DNA from 2 places in the Micromonospora robiginosa genome. Region 2 is predicted to be linked to the other one. Evidence: riboswitches for the same ligand, from Rfam matches in the RefSeq annotation. Region 2 holds a riboswitch; the other holds the start of a gene.
What was found. Region 2 has a riboswitch for ZMP and ZTP ahead of H1D33_RS09300 (bifunctional 5,10-methylenetetrahydrofolate dehydrogenase/5,10-methenyltetrahydrofolate cyclohydrolase). Riboswitches for the same ligand answer to the same signal wherever they lie in the genome.
Positions count from the first base shown of each region.

Region 1 (3,384 bases), 260 kb from region 2:
TGGACCCCGATGGCGCACTTCTACGACGCCGGCACGCCGGTGCACGCGTTGCGCCTGTCGCTGAGCGCGGTCACCCCGGCGCAGATCGACCTGGGGCTGGACCGGCTCGCCGCACTGGTCACCGACACCACGGCGGCGGTCGGGGCGCCGGCGTGACGCCGCAGCGTGGCGGCCGGAGCACCACCCGTGTTCCCCGACCGCCGGTCCTCCGTTGATAATGGACGGATGGTTGCCTGGGAGTACGCGTTGCTGGTCCGCCGCTATCAGGGGCAGGGCCGGAATTTCCACGTCTCGTTCGTCTGGTACGGCCCGGACGGGTCCCGCACCGACGTCACCGCGTACGGCGACACCGCGGTCGCGCACCTCAACCGGGTCGGCCGGGAGGGCTGGGAACTGGTCACCGCCGCCGAGGACGTGAACAACGTGCAGGGCAGCACCGAGGTGCACCGCTACCACCTCAAGCGCCCGCTGCGCTGAGGTTCCGCGCCCCCCGCCGGCCACCGGTCGGCGGGGGGCGCGGCCGGGCTCAGCCCAGCGAGACCTCGGGGTAGAGCGGGAACGGGACGAGCAGGTCGGCGGCCTGCTTGCCGACCGACTCGGCCACCGCCGGGTCCAGCACGTACTTCGCCTTCGACGGCGCGCCGTCCGGGCCGGTGCCGGCGGTGGTCCGGTCCAGCACCGTGTGGATCAGCTCGGCGGTGGCGTCCATCTCGGCGGCGCCCAGCCCCCGGGTGGTGAGCGCCGGCGTGCCGATCCGGATACCGGAGGTGTACCACGCGCCGTTCGGGTCCTGCGGCACCGCGTTGCGGTTCGTCACGATCCCGGAGTCGAGCAGCGCCTGCTCGGCCTGCCGGCCGGTCAGGCCGTACCCGGACACGTCGATGAGCACCAGGTGGTTCTCGGTGCCGCCAGTGACCAGCGTCGCGCCCCGGCGCAGCAGCCCGTCGGCGAGCGCCTGCGCGTTGTCGACGATCCGCTGGGCGTAGTCGGCGAAGTCGGGGCGCCGGGCCTCGGCCAGCGCGACCGCCTTGGCGGCCATCACGTGCGGCAGCGGGCCGCCGAGCACCATCGGGCAGCCCCGGTCGACCTGGTCGGCCAGCTCCGGGCCGCAGAGCACCATGCCGCCGCGCGGGCCGCGCAGCGACTTGTGCGTGGTGGTGGTGACGATGTGCGCGTGCGGCACCGGGTCGAAGTCGCCGGTGAAGACCTTGCCGGCGACCAGGCCGGCGAAGTGCGCCATGTCGACCATGAAGGCGGCCCCGACCGAGTCGGCGATCTCCCGCATGATCCGGAAGTTGACCTTCCGCGGATACGCCGAGTAGCCGGCGACCAGGATCAGCGGCTTGAACTCCCGGGCCGCCTCGGCCACCCGGTCGTAGTCGATCAGGCCGGTGGCCGGGTCGGTGCCGTAGCTGCGCTGGTCGAACATCTTGCCGGAGATGTTCGGCCGGAAGCCGTGGGTGAGGTGGCCGCCGGCGTCCAGCGACATGCCGAGCATCCGCTGGTTGCCCAGCTCCCGGCGCAGCGCGAACCAGTCCGCCTCGGTGAGCTCGTTGACCTGGCGGACCTGGGCCTTCCTCAGTGCGGGCGACTCGACCCGGTCGGCCAGGATCGCCCAGAACGCGACCAGGTTGGCGTCGATGCCGGAGTGCGGCTGCACGTAGGCGTGGGACGCCCCGAACAGCTCCTTGGCGTGCTCGGCGGCGAGCGCCTCGACGGTGTCCACGTTCTGGCAGCCGGCGTAGAAACGCCGCCCGATGGTGCCCTCGGCGTACTTGTCGCTGAACCAGTTGCCCATGGCCAGCAGCGTCGCGGGGGAGGCGTAGTTCTCACTGGCGATCAACTTCAGCGACTCACGCTGGTCGGCCAGCTCTGCCCCGATGGCGTCCGCCACCCGCGGCTCGACGCCGCGGATCACCTCCAGCGCGGTGCGGAAGGCGGTGGACTCGACGTTGTGCGACATGCGACCTCCTGGTGACGTGCGGAAGGCCCAGGCGCTCGGCATGCGTCCTCATGACGAGGCCGCTCCCCGATGGTGCTCCATCTCCACGCGCCAGTCACGGCCCGAGGGAAATCCTAGCGGTCCCCGCCAGGCCGGACCCCCAGCGGCCCGCCTGTAAGGAGGGGCCCCTTCTTAACGCATTCTGCATAGGCGGGGCCCCCGCTTAACATCCACCTGTTAAGCGGGGGCCCCGCCTTGCACCCGGGCTCAGGCGACCACGGCGTCGCGGGCCTTCTTCAGCGCCTTCGGGGCGGTCGGCGTCTTCGGCGCCGTCGGCCGTACGTCGAGCATGCGCTGGCCGATCTCCTGGAGCTGGTTACGGCCGAGCGCCTCGCGCACCTTGGGGAACCACTCCTGCTCCTCCTCCTCGACGTGGTGCAGCACGTTCTCGATGAGCACCGTCGTCTTGGCGACGAACCGCTCGTCGTCGGCGTCCATCGCGTGCAGTTCGAGGCAGAGCACGTCCGCCACGTGGTGCTCCTCGTACGACTCGAGGATGTCGTCCTCGACGTCCGGCACCAGCTTGCGGACCTCCGGGTACATCACCTCGTTCTCCAGGTAGGTGTGCACCGTCAGCGCCTCGATGATCTGCGTGACGATCTTCCCGCGCCGGCTCGCCGGACCGTCCTCGGCCTCCTGGAAGGCCTTGAACAGTCGGCGCATCTCCTTGTGGTCCTCCTTGAGCAGGACGATCGCGTCGGTGGACACCGGGTTACCTCCTCGGTCGGCTGATGAGGGCCCCCTACCCGGCGTCCGACCAGGACAAACAGACCGGGCCCGGCGATTCGTCGCCGGGCCCGGTCGGTCGGTGGGGAGGGTTACCGCACCGCGTTGTACGCGTCGACCAGGCCGGCGCCGTAGAAGCCGTTGCGGTTGCCGCCGGAGCAGGTCGCGTCGTAGGCGTTCGGACCCGTCGGGATCAGCGGCACCGGGTTGTAGACGCCGGCCGGGCAGGACTGCGCCACCGCCGTGCGCTCCAGGAACGACGAGAGCTGGCCCGCGGTCATGCCCGGGTGGGCCGACAGCGCCAGCGCCGCGACGCCGGTGGCGTGCGGGCCGGACATCGAGGTGCCCTGCTTGTAGCCCCACCCGTTGGTGCGGGTGACGGTGTTGAAGGTGGTGGACAGGATGCCGTCGGTGGACGTCGAGCGCGCGCCCTGGGTGCGGAAGCGGGTGTCGCCACCCGGCGCCGTCACGTCGATGACGCCCTGGCCGTACGAGGAGTAGTAGCTCTTCTGTCCGGTCGGGCCGACCGCGGCGACGGTCACCACGCCGGGCGCCTCGGCCGGCAGGTCGAGGCAGGCGTTGGTCAGGTTCTCGCGCTCCTCCGGGGTGCCGTTGTTCGGGCTGCCGGTGTCGGTGATCTTGTGCGCGAGGTCGTA
Region 1 covers NZ_CP059322.2:1,833,988-1,837,371, forward strand. The annotation lists gene H1D33_RS07995 (aminotransferase-like domain-containing protein) at 1-156, shown strand, start outside; gene H1D33_RS08000 (hypothetical protein) at 226-477, shown strand; gene H1D33_RS08005 (glycine hydroxymethyltransferase) at 527-1,963, opposite strand; ZMP/ZTP riboswitch at 1,982-2,071, opposite strand; gene H1D33_RS08010 (hemerythrin domain-containing protein) at 2,210-2,710, opposite strand; gene H1D33_RS08015 (S8 family peptidase) at 2,821-3,384, opposite strand, start outside.
Region 1: it holds a riboswitch for ZMP and ZTP, as region 2 does, so the genes downstream of both, H1D33_RS08005 (glycine hydroxymethyltransferase) here and H1D33_RS09300 (bifunctional 5,10-methylenetetrahydrofolate dehydrogenase/5,10-methenyltetrahydrofolate cyclohydrolase) in region 2, are expected to answer to the same signal.

Region 2 (3,384 bases):
CCATCTACGTCCCCGGACCCGGCGGCGGACTCCTCCTGCTGCGCGACGAACCCCGCGTCGTGCTCGCCGCCGTCCTCGACACCCCCACGGCCCCTCACCGTCGCCGCCACCCACCTCTCCTTCGTCCCCGGCTGGAACATCTGGCAACTCCGCCGCGTCGTCCGCGCCCTACGCACGCTGCCCGCCCCCGGATCCTGCTCGGCGACCTCAACCTCCCCGCCGGCCCCGCCGCCGCCGTCACCCACTGGCGACCCCTCGCCCGCCTCGCCACCTACCCGGCCGGACAACCCCGCGTCCAACTCGACCACGTCCTCGCCGACCCTCACCACCTCGACCGGCTCCCACCCGTCACCGCCGTCGACACCCCGCCGTCCACCGTCTCCGACCACCGGCCCCTCGTCGTCGACCTCGGCTGAACCCACTCACCCCAACCCGGACAACCGCCGCGCCGCCCGCACCGCGTTACGGAACAACATCGCCACCGTCGTCGGACCCACCCCACCGACCCGCGGCGTGATCGCCCCGCCACCTCCGCACACGACTCGTCCACATCCGGCAACAACCGCCGCCCCTCGTACCGCACCCCACCACCGACCACCACCGCACCCGGACGCACATGCTCCGGCCGCACGATCCCCGGCACCCCCGCCGCCGCCACCAGGATCTCCGCCCGCCGCGTGTACCGCGGCCAGTCCGCCACCCCCGTGTGCACCACCGTCACCGCCGCGTTCGCCGTCGGCCGCTTCTGCGCCAACAACATCGCCAACGGCCGCCCCAACGTCGCACCCCGACCCAGAATCACCACCTCACGCCCCGACACCGGCACCTGATGAAACGCCAACAACGCCTCGATCCCCGCCGGCGTACACGGCAACGGACCCGGCAACCCCAACGCCAACCGACCCATGTTCACCGGATGCATCCCGTCGACGTCCTTGTCCGGATCCACCTCGGCCAACGCCCGGTCGTAGTCCAGACCCCCCGGAATCGGATGCTGCACCAACACCCCGTGCACCCCGGAATCGGCGTTGAAATCCGCCAGCACCGCATGCAGATCCCCCTGCGACGCCGACGCCGGCAGATGCACGTGCGGCGACGCGAACCCCAACTCCGCCGCCTGCCGCTGCTTGATCCGGATGTAACCCGCGCTCGCGTCGTCGTCACCCACCAGCACCGTCGCCAACGCCGGCGTCACCCCCGCCGCCCGCAGCTCCGCCACCGACGCGGCCACCTCGGCCAACACCTCATCCGCCACCGGCCCACCCGGCAACAACCGCGCGGTCGCCCCGGACACCGAACTCGAAGAAGAAGACATGCGACACCCCGCCCGCGGAGGCCCAGGCGGTCGACCCCCACGACGAGCTCCCCGATGGTTCACCCATCCCCGTGCCGCCAGTCGCGTCCCCTCACCCTGCCACAACCCGCCGCGCCACCGCATCCACCACCGCCTGCCACGCCGGCAACGACGCCAGCACCGCATCCGCCCGCCGACGCCGATCCGCCACCGACCCCACACCCAGATCCGCCAACACCGCCTCAAACCCAGGCCGCCACACCCGCTCCCGCTCCGGATCCACCGCCGCCAACACCGCCAGACACCGCGCGTACGTCACCACCACCCAGAACATCGCCTCCCGGTGCCGCCCCGCCGCCACCAACTCCGCACCCCCACCGAACACCACCGGCCGCCCCGCCGCACCCAGATCCGCCCCGAACGCGAACCGCTCCCGCGGCAGCCGCGCCACCTCCTCGAACACCACCGCCAACCCGGCCAGATGCTCCCGCACCCGCCCCGCGCCCACCCCGCCACCGTCCAACGTCGCCAGCAACTCCGGATACCGCCCACCGAACCCGTGCGCGGCCAACACCTCCGCCGCCCGCACGTACCGCCGCCGCACCGTCGGATCCACCAACCCCGCCACCGCCGGCCACACCGCCAACAACGACGTCGGGAACACCCACGCCAACACCTGATCCGCCAACGACGCCCCCGCATCCAACCCCCGCAACCCGTCCTCCACCCGCCGCCGCACCCCGCGCACCGCCGTCGCACCCACACCGGATCCGCGTACCCCGCCGCCACCCGCCGCCGCACCACCGCCAACCGCCCCGACGGATCCGCGATCACCCCATCGGTACGCAACAACGGCGCGAACACCCACGACCCCAACACGTCCTCCGGGTCACCCACCTGCGCCCACGTCACCGAGCTGACCTCCAGCAGCACCCCCCGCCAGAGGAACTTGCCCACCTTCGGCCCCGCGGAGTCCCGCACCACCAGCACGTCTACGTCCGACGACGCCGGCAACACCGCCTCACCCGGCAACCCCACCGTCGACCCGCTGAACAACGCCCCCTCGACCGACGGATCGGCCCGCATCAGCTCCCGCACCCAGTCGACCGCCACTGCCCGCGCCGCATCCACCCGCATCCGACCGATCCTGCCACCCCGCCGCACGCACTTTCTGTTGCCGATCGAACACGCAACGTTCAGTATTGATGAAGGTGACTGTCGACGGATCGTGTGGGGCGATGCCAATGGCGGACTACTACCCGATACTCAAGGGGCGCAAGGGCGAGCTCGAGGCCATCGGCAACATCGACGACGAACTGGCACCACACATCCTCCCGGTCTTCGACGTGCCCCCCTCCGACAACGGACCGATCAAGGACGCCCGCGCGTTCAGCCGGCAGGCACAACGGACCGTCCCACGGGACATGGCTATCGCTGTCGACATCCGCCACCTGGCCGACCCCACCTCCGGAATCCGCCGGCCCCTACCCGACATCGCCGAAGACCTGCATCAGTGGGGGACACCCTTCCTGCCGGTCGCACACCTGCGCGACACCCCTGGACGGATGGCCGACATCCGCGAGGCCGCCGCGCTGCACGGTCACGGCGCCGTTCTCCGACTCGAGGACGACATCGACCACGACGAGATCGACATCCGACTGAGCGACCTGCTGTCCGCAACCGAGCTGACCGCCGCGGAGTGCGTGCTCATCCTCGACGCCGCCGAGGTCCGCTCCGAGCACGATCTCACCCGCGTCGAACCACTGATCCACAAACGCCTCAACCGGGTCGAGCGCCACCCCTGGAAAGCCGTCGCCCTCGCCGCCGGCGCCATGCCACGCAGCATCTCGCACCTGCCACCCGGCCGCCCGACACCGCTGCGTCGGTGGGACCTCGACCTGTGGCGGCGCCTCCACGACCACGGCCTCGCGTTCGCCGACTACGGCATCACCCATCCACAAGTGGCCTCAGGGCGAGGAAGGCCCGCCCCGAACCTCCGCTACACCGACCACGACGTCTGGTGGGCCTACCGCGCGCACGGCGACAACGACGGCAACCAGGCCATCCACCACCTGTGCCAGGCCCTCGTG
Region 2 covers NZ_CP059322.2:2,098,707-2,102,090, forward strand. The annotation lists gene H1D33_RS09295 (endonuclease/exonuclease/phosphatase family protein) at 1-416, shown strand, start outside; partial or broken gene H1D33_RS09300 (bifunctional 5,10-methylenetetrahydrofolate dehydrogenase/5,10-methenyltetrahydrofolate cyclohydrolase) at 423-1,315, opposite strand; ZMP/ZTP riboswitch at 1,329-1,410, opposite strand; gene H1D33_RS09305 (hypothetical protein) at 1,407-2,057, opposite strand; gene H1D33_RS09310 (beta family protein) at 2,539-3,384, shown strand, end outside.